3 regions of the Methylomonas sp. AM2-LC genome follow, and region 2 is predicted to be linked to each of the others. Evidence: riboswitches for the same ligand, from Rfam matches in the RefSeq annotation. Region 2 holds a riboswitch; each other region holds the start of a gene.

Region 1 (5,046 bases), 1.6 Mb from region 2:
TCCCTTCTCCATCACCACATAACCAATTTGCGCCTGCAAAGACACATTACCACCATTCAAGACACTACCGGTACTGATGCTAAGGGCATTAGGATCATTCAACAGCGTCATACCTTGGGTATTTAAAACTGCATTTGCACCTAACCAAATGGTCTGTTTTGAATTATATGCTCCCTGATTAGCTTTAAGATTGACAGCTATATTTCCGGCTAGCGCATTTATAGTGCCATCAATATAAATTCCGTTACCTGCTTTAGATGTCAAGTTAACTGTGCCGTTTGCATCAAAACGGCTGCCAGTACCAAAAGTGATAGCGCTACCAGTGTCCAGCGTTATACCGGCATAGCCACTTAAATTAAGTGTTTCGGGTGCCAACAAAGCGTGGGGTAATGTTGTTATTTGACTAAAAGCAGCAATAGAATCTGCACTGGCTTGCTGCTGATAGTTGCCGGTCAGGATTTTATTTTGTTGTTCTAATAATAACTGGGTATTCGCTTCCAGCCTGAGTTGACTGGCACTACCATCATTACTATTCAGCGTCAGGGTACTGAATGCCAAAGCACTGGAAAAATTAAAATGATTATCGCCATTGACACCCAGCGTTAATGCGGTTTTATCCAGCACAGTATTGCCAATATCTATATTTTGGCTGGTCGTTACCGATAAGCTACCATCCTTATTCAATCCATACGCTTCCAGCTGACCATTCAGTTCTAGAGTCCCAAAATATGAAGTGCCCCCGACACCCGCAGTTAATGCAATAGCACCACCAGCACCTGAAGTCAATCGTCCGGCAGTGCTTAACCAGGCACCGCCATCGGCTTTAATTGCTGCCCCCTGATGAATATTTAGATCACTGCTTGCAGATAACTTAATCGTGCCGGCATCGATAATAGCAGGCTTAGTTGACTGAAAGGTTGCGCCATTTTGTAAATTGTTCACCCAACTGCCAGATACATCTAATAGTGAATTGGCAGCTATATCCATAAGCCCCTTGTTACTGTTTACCGCCAAACTATTAAGGGTAATACTTCCTGCTGAGGTATGGATGCTACCATTAATATTGATACTGCCAGCATCCAGCTCTATTGAGCTTAAAGCAGGCATAGATATCGCTGCATCCTTGCCAACCGTAATATTACCACCGGTCTTGATTAAAATATGACCCAGGCCGGAGCCATTGATTAAAGCACTGGACAATTGCATAGCCAGAGGTTGACCACTGCTTTGCGGCAATACATCGTTGACACCAAAGTTGACCGTAGGTTTGGATGCTTGAAAAAGTACATTCTGGTTGGAGAGTGCCGCACTACCATTGCTGACATTATCATCCTGATTAAAATAAAAACTGCCTCCGGTTACCGGCGTGCCAGTTTGATAAGCGCCGTTAACTGCATGCGCATTTAAATCGCCACCAAACACCATGACGGGCGCCTGCACATTCAAGGTACCCGCAGCCTCACCCTGCACATAACCTTGCTGATAATAACCTGCCACCGTGCCTTGTACACTGTATTTGGTATAATCATTCCATTTAACATTACCTTCTGAGACAGTACCAAAAACTTGTGTATAGTGCTGATTTGGATCTGCCTGACTGATATCTACTAATTGTCCGGTACTGGATAATAATTGGGTGGTAGCAATATAGCCTGACTGATAATCCAGCCAACCACCAGCAATATTTAGCGAAGCGCCGTTATTAACAATCACGTCGCCACTGGCCTTTAGATTTATGGTTCCACCTGAGGTCATACGCTCATAAACGCTGTGATGCATCCCTGAAACTGCACCAGCAGCGTCAATGATAGTGGGCAGATTACGCACATCCACCAGCACTGTTTCACCTTGCAACACTCCGCCACGTTGGTATGGGGAGTCTCGCAAATTATAACTTTCTACCGAAACCTGTTGTACATTGCTTTCCATCGTCATTTGCACAGCTTGCAAACCGGAAACATCAATAGAGGAACCTTTCTCCAGGTCAATACGCCCTGTATTGCTAGGGGAAATGAGTGAACTGGGTCTTTGACTGATAATGGCTAGATTGTTATTATCCAAAGCCGTGAAATTAACATTGGCTGAGGGCGCCACTATCGAGGCACCCTGTTTCATGTCGATAATGTTACCACTAGCCTCTATATAGGATTTTGGCTGGGTTTGCTCAGTAATCGCAGTACCACTATTAGCATCCGGCGAAATAGTCACTGAACTGTTAGTACCAAAAGTAACGCTGGACTGCGTACTCAATCCATCACCCAAATCGGCGCTACGCACAGTTTGGCCAGGCACTAAATAACCTGAACTATCAACTTGCACAGGGCCATTATTTAAATTTTCGCGTGCCAATAAACGTACGGAACCGTTTACATTGACAGAGGTTGTTGAAGAAATCCGACCGGATTGATTAACAGCAAAACCGGCTAAGGTAACATTACCTTCCCGTACCGAAATATCACCAGCGGCCTGATTGGTAACCTTGCCGCCTGTGCCAACTTCTACCAGCAAACCCGCAAACGGACTAGTGGCTGAAACTGGTTGTAAATAAACCTTGTCTTTACTAGCTACCAGAATAATCTGCGCATGACTGTCACCACTGATTTTTCCGGCATTGGTAACGGTTGGAGCCGCTAAAATAATTTGACCATTGGCGGAAACGTGTATGCTGGCGCCATTATCCACTCTGATAAAACCATTGGGATTAACAGTGGTCGCTGTAGCGTTTTTCGTTGTGTCTAAATCACCGTTTAAAGCAGCGGAACCCAAATGACTGATCGTAGTGGTATCGTTAAACTCAGCAACCAGACCGTTTTGTATGGTTTCGCTACTGATGTTTAAAGCTGAGGCGACAAAAGTACTGGCATCGACTACAGCACCATTGCCAAAGACAAAACCATTATTATTAACCAGGTATACTTGACCATTTGCAGTGATATGACCGAGAATGCTGCTGGCATTCATGTCATAAATACGATTAAGAGATACCGATGTGCCATCGGGCTGTTTATATTGCACGGTATTATTGGCACCCACATTATAGTGTTGCCAATTTAGAATTGCATTATGAGTATGCTGAGTAATCACCATATTTGTGCCGTCGCTGGTAAAATCAGAATTACCAGACGTTTGCCAATTATCAATAACCGGCACTGGCAACTCCGCATGTACCGGCCCAGAGAACAAACCTCCTGCCAGCACAACCCGAACAACGGCAACCAGTGGTTTTAATTTGAAAAAACTTATCGCGTTATTATTGGTAGTCAGCTGTTTACTGGACATAGGTCTCGCCTTTATCTCTGAGCATTAATTCCATTATGCGGCGACCCGGCTATCTTGCTTGAAGACCCGCAGCTTTCTGCCCCCGCTTCACAACGGGTTTAGCTTTTACACACCATTTTTGTCAATTTGTTGCTACTCACCCAGTTGGTTAGCTACCGGACTTTTGATGCCGGAATGAGCAGTTACGTAAATCCATGCAGCCTGAATTTATGGTTTGGTTTAAATTTCAAGCAAGGCCGCTTATAAAGTGCCATTGCAGATATACCAAAACAGGCTAAACCTAAAACATATTCTGTTAATATTTAATTATTATTGTATATTTTAACAGTAAATTTAACACTGTACCAAAGTACTATATATTAAAAATACATTAATTATTTGTGTTGATTTTTTCAAAAAAAATTTTACGACTAAACTCGTAATATATTTGTAATAAAATTGTCACAATTCTATTTATTATCTGGTAATTTCAATACGAAAACTTTGATAGGGATATTAATATATGCATATATCTGGCTATCCACAAATTTTAGCTAAACGACCATCCCAACAGAAACACGGATATACCTAACCCCATGAATGGTAAGCTTCGAAGCTGGATTTCATTTTCATTCAACCTAACCTAGCAAAATCAATATTTTTTTGTAAAAACTTCAGTTTAATTCGCGCACACTCATTAATTTATGTCAGGTAGCGGATTTCTTTTGCTGATGGGTTACGATACGCAGATAAGAGATCAATGCTTAATGCGCACCGAAACCACCCTACGCTGAATAATAAGGAATAAATGCCTATTTCCGATATTAATTGTTTCATACGTTCTCGCATGAAAAACACCTCCCATCCTTCAACTAACTCAAGACAAACGATCTTTTTCATTCTCAGCCTTAAAAAATAGACTGCAAAAACTTTTGCAACGATTAATACAGCGCTTAAAAATCGGTAGCTACACTAAAATGTATGCGCGGATTACCACTGGACACCCGACCGATTGAGGTAAACGGCACCCCTACATCAAATGCACCGGTTATTTTCTTTAACACCTGAAAGCGTAAACCCATCCCGGCACTGCTCAGATCATAGCTATGGACGCTTCCTGGTAAAGGGCTTTTTACCCAGCCTTTGCCAATATCAAAAAAACTACTTAACAACAATTTATTCACAGCTTCCCATTCTATGGGCTCTAAATGCGGTGAGTGCAATTCCACGGAACCAAACACACCATTGTCTGCCAATGCCTGGGTTTCGTAATAGCCACGCACACTGGTTGCGCCACCCATAGAATATTGTTCGTTGCTGATCAAAGGTGAATCTGCAGCTTGCGCAGTAACATGCGAGGTTACTTCCATTCCATATGGTAAATCATGCTGAAATTTGTAATCGCCAAACAAATACATAAAACCTGAACTGGCCAGATAGCGTTTGTTGGCAAACTGGGTTTGATCGTTACCTAAGCCGCGTACCGAAAAATGCAGAGCCAGATCAAAACTGTTCATGCTTTCTTTGCCACGAAAACTGCCGCTGTATTGGGCTAAAAAAGGCGTATAGGCAATTGGCGTTCTTATCGCATCTGCACCAATCAGGTTTAAATCTTCTTTAAAATCCTTATAATCGACCCCTAGCGTAGTGGTATGGTAATAGTTATCCACTGCTGGCAATGGCTTGACCAAACGTAAGCCGTAAATAGTACCGTTACCGATTACCGACAAAGCACCGGCACTGGCGATTTGTGAATTAGAAGCCGAACGCACGGTATACATAGCCAGT
Region 2 (5,046 bases):
GGTTTTGCGGGATGCCAATGACTTTTGATGGCCGGTACTTGCCCGTCAACTGGTAACTAACCGTTAGCGATTGAAACTTGTCGAGCGCGCGCACCCAATCTTTAAGTGTGTACAAGTGAGTGCTAAAGTAAATGCAATTACGCAGTTTTATGACATAAATTGTGAAATTTAATGCTTTTTTTGTCAAAAATAATGAAATTTTGATGCTAATTTTTGTTTCATAATTAATGGCAACCTATTGAAATTAAATAATATCTTTTTGACACTAATTATGAATTCCGACACTTCGTTTGAACCGCTCTTGTCGATGACTACACGATTTGGCAGGCCATTGATATCAATCGCCTGTTTGAAAAAGCGTGTGGACGCCTCTTCATCCCCGCGTTCTGACAGCATAAAATCAATAGTATCGCCATACTTATCAATGGCCCGGTACAGGTATACCCATTGGCCTTTGACTTTAATATAAGTTTCGTCCATCCTCCAGGAATCGGCGGCCATTCGTTTGCTTTTCTTCGCGGCCTCGGCAATCATCGGCGAATACCGGATCACCCAGCGGTTGAGCGTTGAGTGATCAACGTGGACACCGCGCTCTTCTAAAATTTCTTCAAGATCTCGATACGATACGCCATAACGAACATAAAAGTAAACGGCGTAAAGGATGGCATCTTTTGGATAATGGGCGCAACGGAAATTGATCATGCTTTCGGCCTACTCAAATTCCGGGCATTATCGCAAAGAGCCAGCAAAATTTGCGACAAAACCAATTTCATTTGCCCCTAAAAACTAATTCATTATGTTAGGCAATTACTCTCTTGCAACGTGATCAGGTGTAGTTTTTGTCAGGGCTGTTCGTTAGGTTAACTCGGTAAGGTGTGCCTAATAGGATGCCGCCGTCAGGCGCATCTTTCGAGTTCTATATTATTAGCCAAACTTATAATAATTTCGATAACAACAGCTTAATTTTATCAAAATTTGATTTCAACTGAATAGAGTTCGCAAAAAGTCCGGTGCATCTATTTAAGGATTAATTTTTTTCCATTGAATCATAAAATTTGCATGTATTGTTTTTTGTTCACACAAAAGTATTAGGATCAGGCTGAATAATTTGATCAGCCCCTAAAACTTTTTCAATAGAGATGGCCGTTCTGGAAGCGGGTATGCCTATCCGAATCTTGCGTTATGGGTAAATGCCTAAACTGACAGCGTCTAATGTCGCCAGATATACAATCCAGCGCACAAGCTGACACCCACCGCGTACAACATCCAGGTTTCAGATACTGCATACGGATAAAACATCAAGGCTACACCTAGCCATTTGGGCACAGGTAATTCCAGCCTTTTACCATAGCGATAAGCCGCATAGCCAATTAAACTGAACAACAGCATGGCAAATAGGGCTGCGGGTGTTGGTAGCGTAACGCCTAAAGACTCTAAAGCTTTAAGTTCTTCCATGCTTATAAATCCCCGAATAACTTATTGTGTATGTTAGTTTATGGTGAGTTTTTACGTGTGTTAGGCAAACACTCAACAGCTTATAGAGTTTATATGCTAGCTTAATCCTGAGCAAAACACACGTTGCAGCGCTTATTTTTATTGAATAACAAATAGTTTTCTTACAAATACCTTTCCGATTACCTTTCATTCTGGCTATGTTTATTAACAACACATTACAAATGTTAATGTGTGTGTTGTTTAATTTTTAAGCATACAACTGTAAATCGTCTTAGTAAGAACGTGTAATAAAAAATAAATACATAAAAACAATTACATAAAAAATAAATACTGCGTATTTTATGCTGTATTTATTGTATGTTTTGCCTTAAATAATGACATCTAGGTTACGGTGCTTGACATAAAACCGTTATATATTAGTCACGATATCGACATAATGGCTTGTTAGTATTCCGCTTGTGAAAAGCCTAACCTGTTGTGAAACAGGGGCGGAAAGCTGCGGATCTGTACACAAAGAAAAGATAGCCGAGCTGCCACATTAAACATTGTCAATTTTAAAATTTGGCAGCTGCGACCACATTTTTGAAGCCGTATGGAGCGATCTTGTTCATGAGTACAAAAACAACAAAATATAATGCAGTTTTACACCGTGCCATTCAGACAAGCTTAGCGGGTAGCTTGTTACTAGCCTGTATGCCTGCTGTATCATATGCGCTGGGTGTAAGCCTTACACCAGACACATTGGTATTAACTAGCAGTAAATATACGGGCACTGCAAGCGCTATTCCTGCATTATTACCTAGCACTAATGCCACTACTAAAATAGCCGCAGTAACTACCAGCAGCGCTTATCCTAGTGTGTTTTTAAATGCGGGTGCTGATGCCAGTTTTGGTATTACTTCACCCATCTATTTAAGCCTGGTTAACAGTACCAATGGTTATGTACAAAAAACCATCGATTTAACAGCACTGGCTGCATCAAAAAGTTTAGATTTCGTTACCAGCTTCCCTTCTAAATCAGAACTGTCTGTTAATTTGTCTTCTGATGGCGTATCTGCGCTGACCCTGGTTGGTTACAGCACCACTAGTGGTTTACTTGACGTTTCTAACAGTAATACCCCAGGTTTGATCGATACCACTAACCCAACCTACGGTTTTAGTGCGCCTACCTATCGTAACATCATGCAATTAAATAATGATGGCACTTGGTTCCTGACTAATACCAACGGCTATAGCGGCAATAACGGCCGTACTGCCATTTTAGACAGTACCAACAATCAGTATTACATGGCAGGTAACGCGGGTAATGCCGGTAAACCTGCACCAGCGGCTTCTGTACTTGCTCAGTTAAGCAGCAACACCGGTGTACAAACTATTGCTGCGGGTAGTACTAGTCCAAATACCTCTGTTATCGGTAACCTGACTGCCGATGGGCAACATGGTTTTACTGTCAATTCAATCAACCCGTTAACTGGCTTGGTTTACGGACCCTCTGACAAAGTGGGTAAAGACGACAACTTCCGTGGTGCTACTGTTTACAAAGGCACTATGTATGTCAGCAAAGGTAGCGGCGGTAACGGCATTAACACCGTTTATCAAGTTGGTAATGTCGGTGACTTTGGCGCTGGCAACTTGAGCGGTACTAGCCCAATTACTGTTCTGCCTGGCTTCCCTGCTGATTTAGCCAGCGTGGCACCAACGCATTATCCTTTCGGTATGTGGTTTGCTAACCCAACCACTTTATATGTGGCTGATGAAGGCGGTACTAAATTTCCTTATGCTGCTACTGGCAACGAAGGTATAGAAAAATGGGTACTTAACACCACAACTGGTGTTTGGAGCAACGTTTATACCCTGCAAAACGGTTTAGGTTTGGGCGTTCCATATACAGTAACAGGTACTGCTCTGGACGGTTCAACAGGTAGCTATACCACCACAACCGGTGGTGTGCGTCATATAGTGGGTTCTTTACATGCTGATGGTACTGTCAATCTGTATGCAACCACATCAACTGTTAGCGATGCGACTATCTACGGCGACCAAGGTGCCGATCCAAACAGATTGGTATCTATTAAAGATGTAGTGAACGCTACCGCTTTGCCTACAACTGAAAAATTCACAGTATTGAAAACAGCTGCCTACGGTGAAGTATTTCGCGGTGTCAATATTATGCCTGCAACGCATGCTTTTGTATTGCCTAAATAAACATTGGTTTGCCTTTATGCAATCGATACTTTAAACAATTATTATTTGAGATTTAAACATGTTTACAAAGCACAAAATTATGGCAGCGCTGCTGGCCGGATTGGTTACTACCTCTGTTAATGCCGATGTTTTATATAGCAATGGTTCATTAGATGGCACTACCAATGCATTGACACTGGGCGGTGGCTTAACAGTTGCTGATTCTTTCAACCTATCATCAAATTCAGTTATTACAGCCATTAACTTTGATACTTGGGATGCTTTTTCTCAAGATGTGACCAATGTAGACTGGGCAATTACCAGCTCTGCTGATGGTTCAGGTACTGTGTATGCTTCTGGTAGCCAATCAACAGTTACTGCTAGTGATATCAGCACCAATGCACAAGGTTATGTTCTGGATCTGAATGCATTCCAAGTGTCTTCATTGGCTTTGGCTTCTGGTACATACTGGTTGCAATTGACGAATGCCACCACCGCAAGCGGTCAATATGCATCATGGGATATTAACAGTGCCAGTGCAAACGCGGGTTCATCATTGTCATGGACTAATCAAACAGGTGCATTCAGTGCAACAAACCCTTGCTCGGGCGATCTGGCTATTAGTTCTGTACAATGCTCTAGCCCTTTCCAAGTAGTAGGTTCAGCTGTATCAGCAGTTCCACTACCTTCTGCTGTAATTCCTTTTGTAACAGGCTTAATGGGTATGGGTTTTGCGGGTTATCGTAGATTGAAAGCTCAAGCTTAAGTTTTACTAAAATGGGGCAGTAGTCTTGGTTACTGTCTGCTGTTTTAAAACCACCCGATCGGGTGGTTTTTTTTTGGGTGACACGTCTGTTAATTAGATATAAACGCAACATTAATTGGGGTGAAAAACCACTGCCATTTATTTAAGATAATTGATAAATGGCAGTGTGATGTGCTTCGATCCCCTACGATTGTCGGGTTATTTTGATTTTGCCCAGCCGTCTGTCAGTGTATTTAGAAACACTATCACATCTTGTATTTCAGCTGCGTTAAGAGACGGTTTGTCTTTGGGGCCTTTGTCGAAAGGGGCCTCGTGGTTAATGTTCTTATGATATTGTGCGGGTAGATCGTCGTATTTCTGTACTTTTCCGTGCGCATCACGTGCATACCATTTCTCTGGATGCGATTCGCGTTGTACATAAAACTCCAACACTTGTTTTAAGTTATGAAAAACACCGTTATGAAAAAATGTTTTGCGTAAAGCCACATTGCGTAAAGACGGGGTACGAAACAAGCCGCAATATTCAGGCCTATCAGTTAAATCACGTCGATACGGGCCGCATAAGCCAAGATCATGGAAGTTAGGGTCATCATTGGCAGTTAAGTGTAGATTACGCGGTACCCCTAATGCGATGTAACCAA
Region 3 (5,046 bases), on a different replicon from region 2:
CTGATGGTGTTGAAAAATTGTTAATTTGGGCTGATCTAGACAGAAACAATGCAGGTCTTATTGCTGCTGAGAAACTTGCTGAAAATGCCCTAAAACAAAACGTTGAACCTTTAATACTTATGCCGCCGGGCACATTAACTGATCAAGTTACTAATATTGATTGGTGTGACGTGTTGGTAAGTGATGGTCAAAATGCATTTGATATAAGAGGTAATCTATGACTTCCTATGTTATTGACATAAGTATCGTTGATACTACTCCAGGAAATTCATCTCCGTTTTCCCCGCCTATTGATTGGTCGGGGAATTTTGATGATTATCTTCATTGGTTGCGTTCCAGGTATCGTGTGGACTGTTTTGTTCGGCAACGTCTTGGTATTGCAGCCAAACATTATCAACAGCGTCGTCATCAAACATTTCAGGGGCCTTATACAAAGGTGCTTGTTGAAATTTTAGATGCGATAAATAAAAAGGTGTGAATCATTATGCTTGATTTTTGCACCCCCATTAACCGAACCTGGATTTTCCAGTGTTCGGTTTTTTTTTGGCCATTAAAAACAAATTGAAAGAGCTGTAATTTTCGCCACCTTTCACAGGGACGTTTTTTTGAATTTTGTGCGTTAATACGATTAATTAAATTTTACATTTTTGCACCTATTCAAGGATACAAAGAGGATGGTTATGCTTACGCATCCTAAAAAAACCGCCTGTCAAGAAATAAAATATGCTGGTGTTCCTGCTTTGCCACTGATTTCCCCCTACTTAATTACGGAGGGAAAAAATCAGGTTCGCAAACCGCTGCCGGATCGTCATTCTTCCAATAACTCCTTTGTGGAGCTAATTTTTTGTAGAATCGTTATTACCCTGATTATTTTCAGTACAGGTTGCGCTACAACCAGTGAAAAATGGAGTCCGACTATTAATATGGATAGGGAATTGAATGTCTATAGTATTGACAGGGATTTGCATGATTGCAAAATTCTGGCTAAACAAGCCGTTAAAGATCAAAACGCCAACCCGCTGAAAATCGTGGAAACGGAGCGCAAGCGAAGTGAAGATTTTTAGTCCCCGATAGGCGTAGCGCCGGGCGGGTTATCGCAGCGAAGCGAAGAAAACCTGCAAGGCATCGCGAAACGCCGTCAAGCCATTTGGAGCCTAGCTCTTAAGCCGTTTAGGCGCAAGAGCAGGCGACGAGGGCGAATCGGGGCCGCCGGAGGCATTAAATGGTCGCGTAGTTTTTGCCGCTTGTTGGGGCTGGGATGCCCCTAAACAAGCTTTCGCAAAAATAGCGACTCGCTTGATGTTAAGTGATACGGCTTATGGAACAGTTATCGGTACCACCTTTGGAGCTGTTTTAGGTGGCTTTCTACAAGATCCAGGAATTGGTGCAAGCATTGGTGCTGCAGCCGGAGCCGCTGGGGTGTTGGTCGAGAAATTTTTTCTTTCAGACAACAATGGATTTAAAAATGCATATGTTTACTGTCTTCGATATCGTGGCCATAACGCATCTAAATAACTATCTTTCTAACTAGTGAATCGGTATGTCTCCTTTTGGTCATTATGTAACTGCATCCTCCGTCTCTATCGCGCTTCTAAGATCAAACGAATGGTCACTAAATACGGCTATATCAGAAATCTTCTCAGGATACAGTTTGGAACTTCATTCTTCTGGAGCCCTTCTAATGATTGCATTGGGTATTGTGGCTGGATCAAGAGGTCCAGATCGACTTGAAATACCTTCCTTTAATCCAAAAACTAAAGAACGTCGATCACTGATCCCTCACAGAACATTAACCCATTGGCCTTTTTTTTGGTTTGCAATTTCAATACTTGTCATAACAATTTTCTTAAGCTTTGACGGATTACTTATTCGATCAATCATTTTGTCTATGATTGGGTTTGTTATTGCATGCTGGTTGCATTTGGCCTTAGATATTTTGACTCCAGCCGGAATTCCTTTGTTAAATCCATTTGGAAGAAGAGTAACATTTAACGTTTATAAATCAGGTTCTTCATCAGAGATACTGATTGTTTTAGTGATTATTCTGTTTACTCAGATTTTTCTACCTCCCATTAATTGGTTGGCATTTTTTTAGTTTTGTAGGCAAAATGCATCACTGTGGGAGAGTAATAAAAATTCATACCAAGTAAAAAAGTATCATACTGAATAATAAAGTTGCATACTGGAAAGTCGTTCCGCTATCAACGACAAAATATTAATCTATTGAATTTAATTGTGATCTCAAGTTTTACATCTTTTAGTATGACACTTTATTTTTCGATTATGGATTGATAGTGGAGGTATCAAGGCAAGTCAGTATGCAACTTTATTTTTCCTTCTTACCGCTTTTTTAACAATAGAATGCGGCTTCCGAGCTGTTTCAGTATGAAACTTTATTATTCTCCTACAATCACCTTTTAAATTTTTCGCTTTCGATGGATGTATTAACTGTATTTGCAGCTTCAGAATCAAACTCTTCCAGTCATGTAACTGTTAGAGTCTATTGGTCAACCGGTAAAAATCGTCGCAAGGGGCTTGATGTGACATTGCCCATTTCTTGTTCTGATGCGAGGTCTTCTGCAGAATTGATCGCAATTCGTTACCTTCTGGGTGACGATAATGGTCGTGTCTATTCCCAAAATAGGTCAGGCATTAATCTTAAAATTGTTGTGTCAAAGGGTGCCATAAAAAAAATTTCAAAAAAGTCTTGCGACAAGCATGAATTGATCGAATATGCATATCCAATTCTAACCAGATATGCCGACGCGGTCATTGAAGTTTCCAAAGATACATCATGGTTTCCGGACGATAGTGAGCTTGAATCAATTCCTGTTGTTGATAGTACCGATTATTGTGGTATTGAGAAATATCAAATTGAAGGATTGGGTGAAGTTGCTATTACCAAGCACGCTCTTGAAAGATATGCTGAATATTGCGGAACTATTAATACGCAAAACGCCTGGCGTAATATACTCAGACGACTTAAAGATCGCATTCAGATCGTCCCAATGCCTTCAAACGTAATGAGTCATAAATTGAATAAGTACGGTAAAGCCCCTGAAATATGGAAACACCCAGATGATACTTTGCATTATGTGTTCTCTATTCGTAATAATTGTCGTGTGCTTGTAACCATGTTTTGCAAAGATCCCGATGAATTGCGTACGTTTAAACCGCATATTGAAAACAAAATTTCACATTTAAAAGCACCAAAACAATAGTTTAGAATTGTGAAACACATCATGGTTATTACAGTTTTGTTCACTATAATGTAATCAACTTAAAAAGTTGTGTGACAGAAAATGGCAAACCAGTCGTGAGGCTGGGACGCAAAGTTACCGACCCATGATAAAAAATGTCAGGGGCAGCGGGATTACCAGAGTCGCGAGACTGAAAGCAGTAGCCTCCAGCCCTCCACGATAAACTCCCTCTTCCCTGTCTCACCTAATATCAGGAGACAGCTCATGTTAACCCTTGTAAAAAGCGTTCTTGTTTCAGGCGCACTAATTTATGGCGCGGCCAATATTCCTGGTGTTGACGAAACTAAACCCATTGTTGCTTTTTCACCCAATCATTCGATTCCTGATACATTGGATCACTACAATACCAATCCAAATTTGGAGTTGGCTGCGAATGACTTTGATAATTTTGCTGCCAGTGTACCAGGCGTATTATCAGCAAGGGTTTCTTCGGTTATGCGCTACGGAACTAAGGCTGTCATTATGCCGGATGCCAATTCACGATTAGCTGAACAACAAATGTTTACCCAATTGAGTAGTGCTATTCATCATGTTGGAGAGGCTATTGCTGACGATATGGCTGTTGTTCCCCATGCTCGATGATTGACAATTATTTGAAAGAGAGCTGGTTGAGTCTTAACAACGATACTTCTATGGATAATGTTGAAGCCCACGCTTTCTGCCACTGATGACTGAAGGTGTGGGCTATGCCCGGAACTCAACAACGACGACTTTGTCTTAAACAAAAACCGATGAATGCTGTAGCAAATAACCACAAAGCACCCGGTAGCGGCGTAGCAAGCACTGGCCCAGACATAGCTATTGCCCAAGTGACAGGATTACTAATATCGGCTGTGGCGTGATTCATAGTGAATCCGCCATCAAAAGTATAGGTTAGCAACGAATTAGCCCCGCTTTTATCTGTCGTGGTAAACAGACTTTGACCATTAGCATCGAGTAAATAAACTGAAAATGCATCGGCTATAGTCGCAGTGGGGTCATTATTATTCGTTGTTTCGAAACTAAAGCCTATGGTGTTACCCAAGGTAATAGGTTGGATAACCTCATTATGATGCTGTGTGTTATTAAGGGTAACTGTGGAAGAGAGATTCCCGGTTACATCACCTATTACAGTGGAATTAACCTGCGACTGAATGCCGTCAGTCATAAAGTTGGTAATAGTGACCGAGTTGGGTAGGTGTCCATTGCCAGCGTTAAAATCAAACACTAATTCTGCATTTGTTCCGTTTAAAGGCTTGGTAAAGATTGTCGTGAAAATTTCGTTTGCTGGTGTCACAGGCTGGTTATTGCTAGATGATAATATATCGTTGGCATGTGCGGACATTAACATAAATTGACTACAGATTAGAGCCAACAGATAATGTGTAAAAGTGTTTTTTTGTGCCATTTCGTACTCCTTGTTTAAAGCAGTTTGTATTTCAATTTATAGATAAAACTTAAATAGTTATCTAGATAAATTAAAACGTTCTATAAATTTTTATGGGTAATGCTCTAGTACAATTAGCCTGGTCACCCGTAGAGTATGCAATGAATGCATACCCAGCAACGGACCAATGAGACCACCATTCAGTTAGCCGACCAAGCACCTGAGTAATTTCTGTTTTTATTTGTATGAATTTAAAACTAGTAAACTAGATTTCTCATTTAGGCCGATTTTTTTAGAATATTTTCCAGGTTGTCAGCAAGTTCATCCTGAACTAATTTCATTAACTCCACATCAGCAATGTGAATATCGCTAATACATTGATTGATTGCTGTAACCAGATTTTCTTCAACATTTTCCCAA

Evidence for each region. Region 2 has a riboswitch for cyclic di-GMP ahead of ABH008_RS11235 (hypothetical protein). Riboswitches for the same ligand answer to the same signal wherever they lie in the genome.
Region 1: another riboswitch for cyclic di-GMP. It lies ahead of ABH008_RS04095 (filamentous haemagglutinin family protein); the one in region 2 lies ahead of ABH008_RS11235 (hypothetical protein).
Region 3: another riboswitch for cyclic di-GMP. It lies ahead of ABH008_RS22695 (hypothetical protein); the one in region 2 lies ahead of ABH008_RS11235 (hypothetical protein).

The regions. Positions count from the first base shown of each region.
Region 1 is NZ_CP157005.1:871,528-876,573, reverse strand. It holds gene ABH008_RS04095 (filamentous haemagglutinin family protein) at 1-3,279, opposite strand, end outside; cyclic di-GMP riboswitch class I at 3,316-3,392, opposite strand; gene ABH008_RS04090 (POTRA domain-containing protein) at 4,212-5,046, opposite strand, start outside.
Region 2 is NZ_CP157005.1:2,481,872-2,486,917, forward strand. It holds partial or broken gene ABH008_RS11225 (IS6 family transposase) at 289-702, opposite strand; gene ABH008_RS11230 (hypothetical protein) at 1,210-1,455, opposite strand; cyclic di-GMP riboswitch class I at 1,911-1,993, shown strand; gene ABH008_RS11235 (hypothetical protein) at 2,065-3,660, shown strand; gene ABH008_RS11240 (hypothetical protein) at 3,719-4,405, shown strand; gene ABH008_RS11245 (cytochrome c peroxidase) at 4,604-5,046, opposite strand, start outside.
Region 3 is NZ_CP157006.1:68,796-73,841, reverse strand. It holds gene ABH008_RS22725 (primase-helicase zinc-binding domain-containing protein) at 1-221, shown strand, start outside; gene ABH008_RS22720 (hypothetical protein) at 288-416, opposite strand; gene ABH008_RS22715 (hypothetical protein) at 681-1,064, shown strand; gene ABH008_RS22710 (glycine zipper family protein) at 1,300-1,515, shown strand; gene ABH008_RS22705 (metal-dependent hydrolase) at 1,541-2,095, shown strand; gene ABH008_RS22700 (hypothetical protein) at 2,436-3,221, shown strand; cyclic di-GMP riboswitch class I at 3,295-3,381, shown strand; gene ABH008_RS22695 (hypothetical protein) at 3,465-3,842, shown strand; gene ABH008_RS22690 (NF038129 family PEP-CTERM protein) at 3,958-4,647, opposite strand; gene ABH008_RS22685 (YbaB/EbfC family nucleoid-associated protein) at 4,905-5,046, opposite strand, start outside.